One region of the Serratia sp. CoH_122_TC_1 genome, then DNA from elsewhere that is predicted to be linked to it. Evidence: predicted binding sites of a transcription regulator. Region 1 holds the regulator's gene; each other region holds the start of a gene.
The links. The regulator PurR, encoded in region 1, represses purine synthesis genes. The targets are predictions, from matches to a motif close to CANGCAAACGTTTGCNTG.

Region 1 (4,071 bases):
GCGGCCAAAAACACGGTTGAAACCATTACCGTCACCGTTGCCAATAACGGTTGGGCAATAAATGCCGAAACCAACATACTGGCGACAAAACACAAACCCAACTGCAAGGTGTTTTGCAAGGCTGCGGCTTTACCCGTGCCCTCAGGGAACGGCGTCAACGCATTCGCCACTACGATTGGATAGGTGGCGCCGTTAACGAGTGCCATCACGCAGAACGGAATCAACAAGGTGGTCAGCGTTGGCTCAGTCAGTGTGGCAACCAGGTATAGCGACACCATACTTATGCCATAAGCTACCAGCAGCCAGGGTAATAAGGTGTTGCCATTCATGCGGTTTAGCGCGGTGCGGCAACCATAACCCCCCAATAAGAACGCCAGCGTCTGTGGCACGTAGCTCAGACCAATATCGTTTGGGCTGTACCCCATATCACCAAGAATAAACGGCGAACCGGTCAGCCAGGCGAAGAAGCCGGCTGAGCAGGCGGCAAAGATCATGACGTTACCGCTGAAAGCACGTGATTTCAGGAGCTGGAAGAACGTTAGGCCGTTTTTCTTATTGGCGGAAGACACCGCTTTTGCGTTTTCTTTCAGCAGTAATGTCGGCAGTAATAAAACAACGGTGATGCCCAGCAGCACGGCGAAAATGGCGCGCCAACCCATGTGGTTTAACAGCCATGCCCCGACCAGCGGTGCCAATGCCGGGGAAAGTGCCACCAGTGGCATGATGGTGGCGAAAACGCGGTTTGCCTTACCTTCACGATAACGGTCAATGACGAGCGCTTGCCAGGTGACCGCGGCGGAACAGACCCCAATCGCTTGGATAAAACGCAGCGACCAGAGCTGAACGGCATTCTCTACCCACAACATCCCCAGGCAGCCCAAGGCAAACAGGGCCAGACCAATCAACAGCACGGGCTTACGGCCAAGGTGATCGGAAAGCGGACCCCAGAGCAATTGTGCAAAGGCAAAGCCCGCCAGGAAGATACTCAAACTGGCGCTGATCGCCCCGGCAGAGATTTGCAGGTCTTGTTGCATCACGCCAAAAGCGGGCAAGTACATGTCGGTAGCCAGGTAACCCAGCATACTCAGGCCGGCAAGATAGAACATAAAGCCAAAGGAATTTCGCATGGTATTTCTCGTTAATATTTTATTGTCGCAGGTTTTTAGCGCCGGCAAGTGTATCCGGCTGGATCTCTGCTTGTGAAACGGTAATATTTGCAAAGTGCTGTTAAAAAAATTGAAGGCAAAGCCATGTGGTCTGAATATTCTCTTGATGTAGTGGATGCGGTCGCCCGAACCGGCAGTTTCAGCGCAGCGGCGCAGGAGTTGCATCGGGTACCTTCGGCGGTCAGTTATACCGTGCGGCAACTTGAGCAATGGCTGGCGGTACCGCTGTTTGAGCGCCGTCATCGCGACGTGGAACTGACGCCTGCCGGCGTGCTATTTATTCAGGAGGCGCGCGGTGTCATCAAAAAAATGCTCGACACGCGTCGGCAGTGTCAGCAGGTGGCCAACGGCTGGCGTGGCCAGTTGAAAATTGCCGTAGATATTATCGTCAAGCCTCAACGTTGCCGTCAGTTGGTGTTGGACTTTTATCGGCATTTCCCTGACGTTGAATTATTGGTTCAGCCAGAAGTGTTCAATGGCGTCTGGGATGCGTTGGTGGATGGGCGTGCTGATATGGCGATAGGTGCGACACGGGCCGTGCCGGTTGGCGGTGGGTTTGCCTTTCGCGATATGGGCGATATGCGTTGGTTGTGTGTGGCCAGCCCGCAACATCCACTGGCGGCTCAGGATGGGTTGTTAAACGATGATCAGCTACGGCCTTTCCCATCGCTCTGCCTGGAGGATACCTCACGCAATCTCCCCAAGCGGGTCACCTGGACGTTGGATAACCAGCGGCGCTTGGTGGTGCCGGACTGGTCGTCGGCGGTGGATTGCCTGTGCGCCGGATTGTGTGTCGGGATGATGCCTGCGCATCAGGTCTTGCCGTTAGTACAACGTGGCGAGTTAGTGGCGTTACAGTTGCAGGAGCCGTTCCCAGCCAGCCCTTGTTGCCTGACGTGGCAGCAAAATACGCCTTCTCCGGCGATGGCCTGGCTGTTGGACTATTTAGGGGACAGTGAAACGTTGAATCAGGAATGGTTAAGCGAAGTGACGCCGGAAACCGCAGTGGCTTCCGGCGCGAATGACTAGCGGCGGTAATCGATGAACGGGCCGTCAGCAACCGAACGGCGCTCAACCAACTTGGGATGCACCTCAATCACCTGTGATTCTTCACGCTTGCTGATGATGCGATCCAACAACATGGTGAATGCCATCTCACCCAAACGCTCTTTGGGCTGATGAATAGTGGTCAGCGCCGGGGTGAAATAGCGCGCATTGCGCACGTTATCGTAGCCAATGACCGAGATGTCTTGAGGCACGCGTAGCCCAAGCTCATCGGCGGCGCAGATAGCCCCCATTGCCATGATATCGCCACCACAGAATACCGCTGTCGGACGCTGTTTCTGCGACAGTATCTGGTGCATGGCCTTGTAGCCGGATTCTGGCTCAAAGTCACCCTGCACGATCCACTCGTCGCGCACGTCGATATGGGCTTCCTCCATCGCTTTTAAGAAGCCCTGATGGCGCCCGCCCCCTGTATTACGTGACAGTTGGCCGGGAATGGCGCCGATATCGCGGTGTCCGCGTTCGATCAGATAGCGCCCAGCCAGATAGCCACCTTCGAACGCGTTATCAATGATGGTATCAGTAAAATCACCGCGTGCGGCGCCCCAGTCCATGACAACCATTGGGATGTTGCGGTAATCTTCCAACATGCCAAGCAATTGGTCCGGATATTCTGAACACATCACCAACAAGCCATCGACGCGCTTTTGCGCCAGCATTGCCAGATAGGCACGCTGTTTGTCCAAATTGTTGTGCGAGTTACACAGTATCAGCGTATAGCCTTTGCTGTAGCAGCTGTTTTCTACCGCTTCGATCACTTCAGCAAAGTAGGGCGCTTCACTGGAGGTTGCCAGCAGGCCAATCGATTTGGTGTGATTGACCTTCAGACTGCGCGCCACTGCGCTGGGTGAATAATGCAGCTCTTTAATTGCGGCACTCACGGCCGCTTTAGTCTCTTCGGCGACGAAACGAGTCTTATTGATGACGTGCGAAACGGTGGTGGTGGAAACGCCAGCGCGTTTGGCCACATCTTTAATCGTTGCCATGTAAAGAATGACTCCTGAACTCACATGTTGCAGTATGTAAGTGTGATGTTAATCGTTTGCCTGCGTAGATCCTTCTCCAAAGAAGCGAAAACTGAGTTTTTAGTGTGTTGAAGTCGTCAGCGCTTGGTCAGGAGGGGCATTTTTGCCGGTACACAGTTGTGAACTGCGAATTTTGTCCCATATTGAGCAAAAGGGGAAGAGGTAATCGGTATTATAAACCGGGAAATGATAACAAGATTTTATTGGCCAACTGTGTGAAAATGGTTTGACGCATTAATTGTGTGCCTTTTATCCTTGGGAAAACCAATCTGAAAAGGAGTTGTAATGGATACCGATCTGAAAATGTCACTGTTCACCACTGTCTGTGCGCTGGCCGTGATTATTGCTTTTAGCTTCACTGCAGCATTGAACTGATCCCCGAAGTAAAAACAGGCGCCGCTTCGTGCGCCTGTTTGCCTTATCCCACGCTATGCCAGGTTTTTCTCCACAAATGCCCAGTTAACCAGCGCCCAGAAGTTCTCCAGGTAAGTCGGGCGGGCGTTGCGGTAATCGATGTAGTAGGCGTGCTCCCACACGTCGACGGTCAGCAAAGGTTTATCTTCGCCGGTCAGCGGCGTGCCCGCGTTCGACGTGCTGACAATGGCCAGCGAGCCGTCAGTCCTCTTCACCAGCCAGGTCCACCCGGCGCCAAAGTTTTTGATTGCGGCATCGCTGAGTTGCTCTTTAAAGGCAGCGAAAGAACCAAATGCCTGATTGATAGCAGCAGCCAATGCGCCCTGAGGCTCACCGCCGCCCTGTGGCGATAAGCAGTGCCAATAGAAGGTGTGGTTCCATACCTGAGCGGCATTGTTGAA
Region 2 (4,071 bases), on a different contig from region 1:
CGGTGCCTTATCGGGAAGATATGCCGATCGGCGGCACCACCAGCCCCTACGGTACGTCCAAATGGATGGTAGAGCAGATCCTGCAGGATTTTGCCAAGGCGGAGCCGGCATTTTCGATTATCGCTCTGCGCTACTTCAATCCAGTGGGCGCTCACGAGTCCGGCTTGATTGGTGAAGACCCGAGCGGCATCCCTAATAATTTGCTGCCTTACATTGCCCAGGTGGCAATTGGTCAGCGGAAAACGCTGAGCGTGTTTGGCGGCGACTATCCCACTAAAGATGGGACGGGCGTGCGTGACTACATTCACGTGATGGATGTTGCTCAGGGGCACCTGGCGGCGATGGATCACTTACCGCAGATCGCTGGTTTCAAAGCGTATAATCTGGGCTCCGGGGTCGGTTACTCGGTGCTGGAGATGGTGAAAGCGTTTGAAAAAGCTTCGGGTGTCACCATTTCTTATCAGATTTTACCGCGCCGGGCGGGCGACTTGCCTGCCTTCTGGGCTGATGCCGGGTTGGCAAAACAGGAGCTAGGTTGGCAAGTGCAACGCGGGCTTGACGTGATGATGCGTGATACCTGGAATTGGCAGAGCAAAAATCCGCAGGGCTATACGCGTCATACTTGAAGCTGCCTCTTTGTTGGCTGCGCTTGCGTGCCCCAGTCACATAGTTATCTATGCTCTAGGGGCTTACAAGCTTGCCGCCGCGATGCAACTCCAATTATTTAGGGTACAGCGTGATTAGCTTTTCATCGGTAATAAAAAGGGTTCAACCCATTGAGTTGAACCCTTTTTTTGGTGCGGCGTAACGCTTAAGCCAGCTTTTGCTGCGCCCAGGCCAGACCGCTTTGGTATTCGGCTGGCAACAGCGGTGCTAAAGCCAGTAATGACTGTTGCAGAGCGACGGCATCAGGATCGTTCAGGTTCAGGTGCCCGACCTTGCGACCTTCACGTACTTCTTTTTCGTACCAGTGCAGATGTACCAGCGGTAATGCCAGCCATTGCTGATTCACTGCGGTGCCAATCAGGTTAACCATCACTGACGGCGTACTCACCACCGGCTTTGGCAACGGCAGGGCAAGAATGGCACGTAAATGCAGTTCGAACTGGCTGATGGACGCGCCGTTCTGCGTCCAGTGGCCGCTGTTGTGTACGCGGGGGGCCAGTTCATTAATCAACAGACGATCGCCAACGATAAAGCACTCCATCGCCATCACACCGACGTAGTTCAGCTCATCAAGGATGGCGGTTAGCATCTGCTCGGCCTGATGCTGCAAGGCTGGGTTAGGCTGCGGCAATGCGACGCTGGTGCGCAGAATACCTTCTTCATGCAGGTTATGGGTCAGCGGATAGAACACGGACTTGCCATCGTGCCCACGCGCACCAACCAAAGACACCTCGCCAGAGAAGTTAATGCCTTGTTCGACGATGCATTCACCGTAGGTATCTGCCGGCAGCTCGGCTTCCTGGCCTGGACGTAAACGCCATTGGCCGCGACCGTCGTATCCGCCCACACGGCGTTTGACGATAGCCAGTTCACCGAGGGTGGCAAACACCTGCGGCCATTCGGCGGCGTTGGCCAGCAGCTGCCAAGGTGTGGTATCCAGACCCAGTTGATCGAGCAACTGTTTTTGCGTCAGACGATCTGCCAAACGCGGGAAAATATCGCGGTTGACGAAACTATTATGGGTCGCTAATTCGCGCGTCAGTGCCGTTTCCGGCCAGCGTTCGATCTCGGCGGTGATCACACTGTTTTGATAAGGCACAGCTTCCGGTTCGGCGTCGATGCCAACCGGATAGACGGCGATACCCAGCGGTTCACCGGCCTGGCGCAGCATGCGCCCCAACTGACCATTGCCCAGTACGCAAACCGGCTTCATGCTTCCTCCCGCGGATCCGGGTTGTTCAGTACGTCGTCGGTCTGCGCTTGACGCCAGTCTGCCAGGCGTTGTGCCAGCAGCGGGTCGTGCAGTGCCAGAATTTGCGCTGCCAAGAGCGCGGCATTAGCGGCGCCGGCTTTGCCGATCGCCAGCGTACCGACGGGGATACCACGTGGCATTTGTACGATGGAGTACAGGCTATCTACGCCACTCAATGCGGCGCTTTGCACCGGCACACCCAGCACCGGTACCAGAGTTTTCGCGGCCAGCATGCCTGGCAGATGCGCAGCACCGCCCGCACCGGCGATGATCACGTCAAAGCCATTGGCACTTGCCTGTTCGGCGAAGCTGAACAGCTTATCTGGCGTACGATGAGCGGAAACGACTTCGACATGGAACGGGACATTGAGCGAGGTCAGGACGTCGGCCGCAAACTGCATGGTGGCCCAGTCACTTTTCGATCCCATTACAATTGCGATTCTAACCCCAGCGTGGGTGGCTGAAGCGGCGTTGGCTCCCATGGGTGTAAGGCTCCTGTAATTGTACAAACGACGGCCGGTTGCCTGCGGCGGGAGGCCGAATGAGGGCGTAGAGCATACCATGAGCGCACGGCAAGGAAAACGGTTGCGTCGCCAGTTTTCACCGTCAAAAGCGCGAATTTTTTACTCGCGCAATATGTCAGGAACTTAGAAGGGGAATTGGATCAATTCGACGGCGTCAGCGCTGACTTTGATCATTGAGCCTTCAACGTGCCAGGCACCCAGTACTGCGCGGTGGGCTTTACCGTTGCTCAGCGTCAGATCATGCACAGCAGGACGGTGTGTGTGACCGTGGATCATCCAGTGAACGTTGTGGCGTAACATTGCCTGTTCAACCGCTTGCGGGTTGACGTCCATAATAGATTCAGACTTGTATTGGTTGCTCTGTTGGCTACGTGCGCGCATTTTGGCGGCGATCTTAAGACGCCAGCGCAACGGCATTGCCAGAAACAGCCGTTGGATCCAGGTGTTATGCACTTTGCTGCGGAATTCTTGGTATGCATGATCGTCGGTACAGAGTGTGTCACCGTGCAGGATCAGTATTTTGCGGCCGTACAGGTCCAGCACCTTTTCTTCCGGCAGCAGCTGCATACCGCTGGCGCGGGCAAAGCGTTTGCCAACCAGAAAGTCACGATTACCGTGGATAAAATAGCAGGGCACACCAGCCTGTTGCAGCGCCTTCAACGCCGCGGCGATTTCACCGTGCAGCGGCTCGGGATCGTCATCGCCGATCCAGGCTTCGAACAGGTCGCCAAGAATGTACAGGGCGTCGGCGTGAATGGCATCTTGCCGCAAAAAGCGCAGAAAACCGGCAGTGATTGCCGGTTCCTGTGCGCTTAAATGCAGATCTGCGATAAACAGCTGGTGCATGCAGCCGCGATTACTCGCTGACGGTAACGCTGGTGATGATCACGTCTTCTACCGGCACGTCCTGGTGCATGCCGCTGCGGCCAGTTTTCACACCTTTGATCTTGTTAACCACGTCCATGCCTTCAACAACTTCAGCAAACACGCAGTAACCCCAGCCTTGCGCGTTTTCGCCGCGGAAGTTCAGGAAGTCGTTGTCAGCTACGTTGATGAAGAACTGTGCAGTCGCGGAGTGTGGATCGTTGGTACGCGCCATTGCCAGGGTACCGATGGTGTTTTTCAGACCGTTGTTGGCTTCGTTCTTGATGGTTGCCTTGGTGTCTTTCTGAGTCATGCCAGGCTCAAAACCGCCGCCCTGAACCATAAAGCCATTGATAACACGGTGGAAAATGGTGTTGTTGTAGAAGCCGTCACGGCAGTAGTTCAGGAAGTTTTCAACGGTAACCGGCGCTTTGTCAGCAAAGGTGTTGATAACGATGTCGCCGTGATTAGTGTGGAAAGTAACCATAGTTTTAGTCCTAACAAGATGAAGTGAGATGTCACGTAGAGCGAGTGAACAATCAGACCGTCGTTATAACATATCTCCTTTAATGAGTCAGCAGCGGCTAAACCGCGCACAGTCTGTGGTAAAAGTGTTTTTGTTATATTATAACATTGATTGTATTCCCTGATTTATCGCCGTTTTCCACGGTTCAGCTCAGCAAAGCGTGGCCTTAACCTTGCATTAGATCAGGCTTCGGGTTTCAATATGCTACTGGGTTAACCCCTAATGACCTTTTTGTTATC
Region 3 (4,071 bases), on a different contig from region 1:
ACGTTGAGCAACTTTTTCCGCATGCGCCGTGAGCAGCAAAAAGCATTGAAACTGGCACAGCGCACAGGTCTGGATAAGAACCCAGATTAATCAGAAGTTAAGTGCCAGTTCCGGTGTGACGGCCGGATAGCCTTTCCCCAGTTCAGCCTGTTCGGCTGCTTCCTGTGCCGCTTTTCTCTCTTTTTCCAGTAGATAACCCACCAAACTGACCTGATAGCGCCGGATGTTCTCTACGTAGTTATAGGCTTCACGCCCGCGTGCATAACCGTAGGTCAACTGCGGGTAGTAGCGTTTTTGGCTGAGCATCGGCAGCCGTTGTTTAACGTCCACCCAGCTATCCGGGTTGCCTTTTTGCATCTTGGTCAGCTTACGGGCATCAAGCATATGGCCCCAGCCCATGTTGTAGGCCGCCAGTGAGAACCAGATGCGTTCATCTTCCGGCACGCTGTCAGGGACCTTGGCCATCAACCTTTGCAGATAGAGTGCGCCACCCTGGATGCTTTCCTCGGGATCGAGACGATCATTAACCCCCAGACCGTCGGCAGTGGCCCGCGTGAGCATCATGAGGCCGCGTACACCCGTCGGTGAGGTTGCCTGGGGATTCCAGTGCGATTCCTGATAGGCAATGGCAGCCAGCAGTTTCCAGTCGATCTCGTTGGCGTATTTTTCAAACAGCGAGCGGAATGTCGGCAGGACTGAGTCGATAGCTGACAGGAAGGTTTTGGTATCAACGTAATCGAAGCTGCCGACGTGGCCGAGATATTTCTCTTCCAGCCGTGCCAACGTCCCGTCGTCAACCATCTGGCTGTAGAAGTCCAACATGGCTGCATACAGGCTGTCGTCAGTGCCGCGTTTCAAATACCAGGTGACAGGTTCTTCGTCAGTAACATCGAAGGCGACCGCCAGCTGCGGGTGGATACGTTGCAGCAGGGCAATGGTCACTGAATCCCCGAGGGTATAGTCCAGCTTGCCGTCAGCGACCTGCTCCAACAGCTCCTTTGAGGTGAGGTCGCTGGAGGATTCCCAACTGAGGTTCGGGAACTTACTTTGCTTAAGCTGCTTCAGCGTGCTGACGTGTGCGGAGCCAGAGGCAACGGCCAGCTTGCCTTTAATATCGGCAAAGGTTTTTGGCCGCGCTGTTCCCAAGCGGTAGACCAACTGTTGGGAAACGGAATAATACGCCGGACCGGTGCGCGCGCGGCTCAGGCGATCCTGATTGTAGATCAGGCCCGCAGCCAGCAGGTCTGCATCGTCGTCGTCTAAATCGTCAAAAAGGTCATTGATATTCTTATGTGGGATCACCACCAGTTTCACACCCAGATAGTTGGCGAAGCGTTTTGCCAACTCATAGTCGAGACCACTCGGCCCCTGTTTGGTCGTGAAATAGGTTAACGGCGAGTTTAGCGTACTGATACGCAACTCTCCGCGGGATTTAATCTCTTCGAGTTGCCCACCCTGACCGCCGCGCCAGGTAATATTGGGCCACAGGGCGAGCGCCAGAAGCAAGGTAACAACACCGATTAGAATGTAGTTTATTTTAAGGCGTTTCAAATAGTTATCCAGTGGTGGCACACGTACACTGCCGACAGCAAACCAGTATTTTCTTATGGTTAAATCACCAGTGCGGGGGCATTTTGCGCAACAAAACGCCAGCGTGCAACTTTATTGACACGTTATGACAATTCGATGGCGCAAACAGCTTTTATCAATAATAGCTACGCAAACGGTTTCGTCTGCGGCGTAGATTCTCTATAATGGCGCGCGTTTTCCCCCTGTTGCGCCCAATGAAGTGCTGAAGTCAGTTGCTTCGAAGACGAGAGAACTTTGATTATGGAAATACTGCGTGGTTCGCCCGCTTTGTCGGCTTTTCGTGTTACCAAACTGCTGTCCCGCTGTCAGGACGCTCAACTTCCTGTTAGTGATATCTACGCCGAGTACGTCCACTTTGCTGATGTTAGCGCGCCGCTAAACGCCGAAGAGCATGCCAAGCTCCAGCGTCTACTCAAGTACGGCCCCTCTCTCGCCGAACATGCCCCTGAAGGCCGCTTGCTGCTGGTGACGCCGCGTCCGGGCACTATTTCTCCGTGGTCTTCCAAAGCCAGCGATATCGCCCATAACTGCGGTTTGACGCAGGTATTGCGGTTGGAGCGTGGCCTGGCGTTCTACGTCAAAGCGCCGACCTTGACCGAAGCGCAATGGCAGCAGCTTGCTGTACTGTTGCACGATCGCATGATGGAAACCGTCTTCAGCAGTTTGCAACAGGCGGAACAACTGTTCGCTCAGCATCAGCCTGCGCCTTACCAGGCAATCGATATGCTGGGTGAAGGGCGCAGCGCGCTGGAACAGGCCAACATCAAGTTGGGTCTGGCGCTGGCCGAGGATGAAATTGACTATCTTCTGAATGCCTTTACCGGTCTGGGGCGCAACCCGACGGATATCGAACTCTATATGTTTGCGCAGGCCAACTCTGAGCACTGCCGCCATAAAATTTTCAACGCCGATTGGATCATCGACGGTGTGCAACAGCCGAAGTCGCTGTTCAAAATGATCAAAAACACGTTTGAGCAGACGCCGGATTATGTGCTGTCGGCTTATAAAGATAACGCCGCAGTGATGGAGGGATCGCAGGTCGGGCGCTTCTTCGCTGAGTCGGCAAGCGGTCAATATGATTATCATCAGGAAGAAGCACATATTCTGATGAAGGTAGAAACCCATAACCACCCGACAGCAATCTCCCCATGGCCTGGCGCAGCTACCGGCTCCGGCGGTGAGATCCGTGACGAGGGGGCTACCGGTCGTGGTGCAAAACCCAAGGCGGGTCTGGTCGGTTTCTCGGTCTCCAACCTGCGTATTCCTGGCTTTGAACAGCCGTGGGAGCAGGATTTCGGTAAACCTGATCGCATCGTTACCGCACTGGACATCATGACCGAAGGCCCATTAGGCGGCGCGGCATTCAACAACGAATTTGGCCGCCCGGCGCTGGTGGGTTACTTCCGTACCTATGAAGAGCAGGTCAACAGCCATAACGGCGTGGAACTGCGTGGCTACCACAAGCCGATCATGCTGGCGGGCGGTATCGGCAACATTCGCGCCGATCACGTGCAAAAAGGGGAAATCACCGTAGGCGCCAAACTGGTGGTGCTGGGTGGCCCGGCAATGAACATCGGTTTGGGCGGTGGTGCTGCTTCTTCGATGGCGTCCGGCCAGTCCGACGCCGATCTGGATTTCGCCTCAGTACAGCGCGACAACCCGGAAATGGAGCGTCGTTGCCAGGAAGTGATCGACCGCTGCTGGCAGCTGGGTGCACAAAACCCCATCCTGTTTATTCACGATGTGGGCGCCGGTGGCTTGTCCAACGCCATGCCTGAGCTGGTCAGTGACGGTGGCCGCGGCGGCCGTTTCGAACTGCGCGATATTCTGAACGACGAACCGGGCATGAGCCCGCTGGAAGTCTGGTGTAACGAATCTCAAGAACGTTATGTCATGGCAATTGCGCCAGCACAGATGGCGCAGTTTGATGAGATTTGCCGCCGTGAACGCGCCCCTTATGCCGTGATTGGTGAAGCGACCGAAGAACAGCATTTGACGCTGAACGACAGTCATTTCGACAATCAACCGATCGATATGCCTTTGGACGTGCTGCTGGGCAAAACGCCGAAGATGACCCGCGACGTAACGCGTCTGCAGGCCAAAGGCCAGCCGGTACAGCGCGACAACATCACGGTGGCTGATGCGGTCAAACGCGTTCTGCACCTGCCGGCCGTCGCCGAGAAAACTTTCCTGATCACCATTGGCGACCGTACCGTGACCGGTATGGTAGCGCGTGATCAGATGGTAGGTCCGTGGCAGATCCCGGTAGCGGACTGTGCGGTTACGACCGCCAGCCTGGACAGTTACTACGGTGAAGCGATGTCGATCGGCGAGCGTGCACCGGTTGCTCTGCTGGACTTCGCCGCCTCCGGCCGTCTGGCGGTAGGGGAAGCCCTGACCAACCTGGCAGCAACTGAGATTGGTTCGCTCAAACGTGTGAAGCTTTCCGCTAACTGGATGGCAGCGGCAGGTCACCCGGGT
Region 4 (4,071 bases), on a different contig from region 1:
GGGATTATTTCCTGGATTATCTTCGGCCTCATCGCTGGCATTTTAGCCAAGTGGATTATGCCGGGCAAAGACGGCGGCGGTTTTATTCTGACCGTCGTATTGGGGATCGTCGGCGCTGTGGTGGGGGGCTATATCAGCACCTTCTTCGGCTACGGCAAGGTTGACGGTTTTAACTTCGGCAGCTTCGTGGTCGCCGTCATTGGCGCCATCGTCGTGCTATTTGTTTACCGCAAAATCCGCAGCTAATGTCTTGCGTATTAACAAAACGGGCAGCCTATTGGCTGCCCGTTTTCTATTATGGCATCCGTTCAGCCGGCGCGTCCGGCGCGTCGATCACGTCCTCTTCCTTACGGTACAGGCTGATGACCTTGAACAACAAGCTGAGACCAATGCCGACAATGGTCGCCAGCGCCATGCCTTTCAACTCAGCGGCACCAATATGCACCTTGGCACCGCTGACGCCGATGATCAGAATCACCGAGGTCAGGATCAGGTTCTGCGCCTTGTTGTAATCCACTTTGGATTCAATCAGCACACGAATACCTGATGCACCAATCACGCCGTACAGCAGCAGGGAAACCCCACCCATCACCGGCACAGGTACAGCCTGAATGGCTGCCGCCAACTTGCCGACGCAGGACAGCAAAATGGCCAGAACCGCCGCACCGCCGATCACCCAGGTGCTATAAACCTTGGTGATGGCCATCACGCCGATATTCTCACCGTAGGTGGTGTTTGGCGTTGAACCGAAGAAGCCGGAGATTACCGTCGAGATGCCATTGGCAAACATTGAACGGTGCAGGCCAGGATCGCGGATCAAATCTTTCTTCACGATATTGGCCGTCACAACCAAGTGGCCAACGTGCTCAGCAATCACCACCAACGCCGCCGGCAGGATGGTAAAGATAGCAAACCACTCAAAACGCGGCGTATAGAACGTGGGCAGTGCGAACCAATGCGCCTCGCGGATCGGAGTCAAATCGACCACGCCCATGAAGAACGACAGCGCATACCCGACCAGCACGCCAATCAGGATGGGGATAATCGCCAGAAAACCGCGGAACAGCACGGACCCCAGGATTGTCACGCCAAGCGTCACCAAAGAAATGGTTATCGTGGTCGTGTCTGCGCTGACGCCATCGGCCGGCAGCAAACCTGCCATATTGGCCGCCACACCCGCCAGCTCCAACCCGATAACGGCAACAATCGCCCCCATCGCCGCTGGCGGGAAAATGACATCCAGCCAGCCGGTCCCGGCTTTTTTAACGATCAGCGCCACCAGGCAAAACAACACCCCGCACATGATGAAACCGCCCAGTGCGACCTCGTAGCCTAGCGGCAACAGCAGCAACACGGGGGAAATAAACGCGAAGCTGGAACCGAGATACGCCGGGATCTTGCCCTTACAGATAAACAGATACAGCAGCGTGCCGACGCCGTTAAACAACAGCACCGTCGCCGGGTTGATTTTGAACAGGATCGGCACCAACACGGTCGCACCAAACATGGCGAACAGATGTTGGAAACTGAGCGGAATAGTTTGCAGTAGCGGCGGGCGTTCGCTTACGCCTATCACACGACGGGTCATGGATGTTTTTCCTCTGCTATCCCCGTCATACTTGCCGCTGCCTCTGCGTTGGCTACGCTCAATCACCCGAATCACTTACCTAAGTAAGCTCATCGGGATTCTGTCGCTTGCCGCCTTGGTGCAACATCAATTATTTGGGGGATAGATATATTTTATGCAAAAAAAACCGACTGATTAAAGTCGGCTTATTTTTTTATTTAGTACCAAATATCTTGTCGCCCGCATCACCCAGGCCCGGCACGATGTACCCCTTCTCGTTCAGGCACTGATCGATGGAGGCCGTGTACAGCTCAACATCCGGGTGCGCTTTCTCCAGCGCGGCAATACCTTCAGGTGCAGCAACCAATACCAGCACCTTGATGCTGTTGCAGCCGGCTTTCTTCAGCAGATCGATAGTCGCGATCATCGAACCACCGGTCGCCAGCATAGGGTCGACAACCAGCGCCAAACGCTCTTCAATATTGGAAACCAGCTTTTGGAAATACGGTACCGGCTCCAGTGTTTCCTCGTCACGGTAAACACCCACCACGCTGATACGCGCACTTGGGACGTTTTCCAACACCCCTTCCATCATACCCAGACCGGCACGCAGGATAGGCACAACGGTAATTTTTTTCCCTTTAATCTGATCTATTTCAACCGGGCCACACCAGCCATCGATGGTCACCTTCTCCGTTTCCAGATCGGCGGTTGCTTCATAGGTCAGCAAACTACCGACTTCCGAAGCCAACTCACGGAAGCGTTTGGTGCTGATGTCATTTTCACGCATCAGGCCAAGCTTGTGTTTCACCAGCGGGTGTTTCACCTCAACGATCTTCATCATTTTTCTCCTATTAAGGTGGTTGACGGCCAAAAAAATCGCCGGATTATACCTCCTTTTGCCGACAGCGCCACCCACAATAGCCCGATCGGGATCAACAAAAGATTGAATAACAGTATAGATGACGAAAAAGCAGAGCTGCCTCACAAGCCACTCGCAAACGTTTGCCTGCGCTGTTAGAATTGCCGCGCCTTATTCCGGAATCAAAGCCGGAAGCACAGTTTTCAAATCGCAAACCGTCGTGGGGATCGCGCAGTGACCGACAAAACCTCTCTCAGCTATAAAGACGCAGGTGTCGATATCGATGCTGGCAATGCATTGGTAGACCGCATCAAAGGTGTAGTTAAACAGACCCGCCGCCCGGAAGTCATGGGTGGACTGGGCGGTTTTGGCGCCCTGTGTGCGTTGCCGCAGAAATACCGCGAGCCAATACTGGTTTCCGGTACCGACGGCGTAGGCACCAAGCTGCGTCTGGCGATGGACCTGAAACGACACGACACCATCGGCATCGATCTGGTCGCAATGTGTGTGAACGACCTGGTAGTACAGGGCGCCGAGCCGCTGTTCTTCCTGGATTATTTTGCCACCGGTAAACTGGACGTGGACACCGCGGCCAGCGTGATCACCGGCATCGCCGAAGGCTGTAAGCAGTCTGGCTGTGCGCTGGTGGGGGGTGAAACCGCCGAAATGCCGGGTATGTACCACGGTGAAGATTACGACGTGGCCGGCTTCTGCGTTGGCGTAGTCGAAAAATCCGAGATTATCGACGGCAGCAAAGTGCAGTCCGGCGATGCCTTGATCGCCCTGGGCGCTTCCGGCCCGCACTCCAATGGCTACTCGCTGGTGCGCAAAATCCTGGAAGTCAGCAACACCGACCCAAGCACCACAGATCTGGACGGCAAACCGCTGGCTGACCATCTGCTGGCACCGACCAAGATTTATGTGAAATCCGTGCTGGAACTGATCGAGAAAATCGACGTGCACGCTATCGCCCACCTGACCGGCGGCGGTTTCTGGGAAAACATCCCACGCGTGCTGCCAGAAGGCATGCAGGCCGTGATCGACGAATCCAGCTGGCAATGGCCGGCAGTATTTAACTGGTTGCAGCAAACCGGCAATGTCAGCCGTCACGAAATGTACCGCACCTTTAACTGTGGCGTGGGTATGGTGATTGCACTGCCAGAAGCGTCCGTTGAATCTGCTATCGCTTTGTTGACCGCAGCCGGTGAAAAAGCCTGGAAGATAGGTACACTGACCGCTTCTTCTGACGAACAACAAGTGGTCATCAACTGATGAAAAAGATCGTGGTGTTGGTCTCTGGCCAGGGGAGCAATCTCCAGGTACTGATTGACGCCTGCCAACAGGGCCGGATTGCCGCCGACATCGTGGCGGTATTCAGCAATCGGGCGCAGGCTTACGGCCTGCAACGTGCAGAGGCGGCAGGTATTGCCGCCCATGCGCTGGATGCCAAAGCCTTTGCCGACCGTGCAGCGTTCGACGCCGCATTGGCAGAGGCTATCGACCAATACCAGCCCGATCTGGTGGTGCTGGCCGGTTATATGCGCATCCTCAGCCCAGCGTTCGTGCAGCACTATGCCGGGCGTATGCTGAACATCCACCCTTCTCTGCTGCCTAAATACCCGGGATTGCATACCCACCGGCA

Region 2: the regulator PurR is predicted to act here: its motif matches at 2,493-2,510, upstream of purE (5-(carboxyamino)imidazole ribonucleotide mutase).
Region 3: the regulator PurR is predicted to act here: its motif matches at 1,717-1,734, upstream of purL (phosphoribosylformylglycinamidine synthase).
Region 4: the regulator PurR is predicted to act here: its motif matches at 2,562-2,579, upstream of purM (phosphoribosylformylglycinamidine cyclo-ligase).

Annotation. Positions count from the first base shown of each region.
Region 1 covers NZ_JBXWLA010000003.1:273,196-277,266, reverse strand. The annotation lists gene punC (purine nucleoside transporter PunC) at 1-1,127, opposite strand, end outside; gene punR (DNA-binding transcriptional activator PunR) at 1,251-2,195, shown strand; gene purR (HTH-type transcriptional repressor PurR) at 2,192-3,217, opposite strand; gene cydH (cytochrome bd-I oxidase subunit CydH) at 3,542-3,631, shown strand; gene sodB (superoxide dismutase [Fe]) at 3,685-4,071, opposite strand, start outside.
Region 2 covers NZ_JBXWLA010000007.1:5,315-9,385, reverse strand. The annotation lists gene galE (UDP-glucose 4-epimerase GalE) at 1-626, shown strand, start outside; gene purK (5-(carboxyamino)imidazole ribonucleotide synthase) at 812-1,879, opposite strand; gene purE (5-(carboxyamino)imidazole ribonucleotide mutase) at 1,876-2,400, opposite strand; gene AC2FC2_RS10375 (UDP-2,3-diacylglucosamine diphosphatase) at 2,566-3,288, opposite strand; gene ppiB (peptidylprolyl isomerase B) at 3,299-3,793, opposite strand.
Region 3 covers NZ_JBXWLA010000012.1:97,707-101,777, forward strand. The annotation lists gene tadA (tRNA adenosine(34) deaminase TadA) at 1-90, shown strand, start outside; gene mltF (membrane-bound lytic murein transglycosylase MltF) at 91-1,551, opposite strand; gene purL (phosphoribosylformylglycinamidine synthase) at 1,828-4,071, shown strand, end outside.
Region 4 covers NZ_JBXWLA010000017.1:38,118-42,188, forward strand. The annotation lists gene AC2FC2_RS20315 (GlsB/YeaQ/YmgE family stress response membrane protein) at 1-246, shown strand, start outside; gene uraA (uracil permease) at 296-1,588, opposite strand; gene upp (uracil phosphoribosyltransferase) at 1,782-2,408, opposite strand; gene purM (phosphoribosylformylglycinamidine cyclo-ligase) at 2,664-3,701, shown strand; gene purN (phosphoribosylglycinamide formyltransferase) at 3,701-4,071, shown strand, end outside.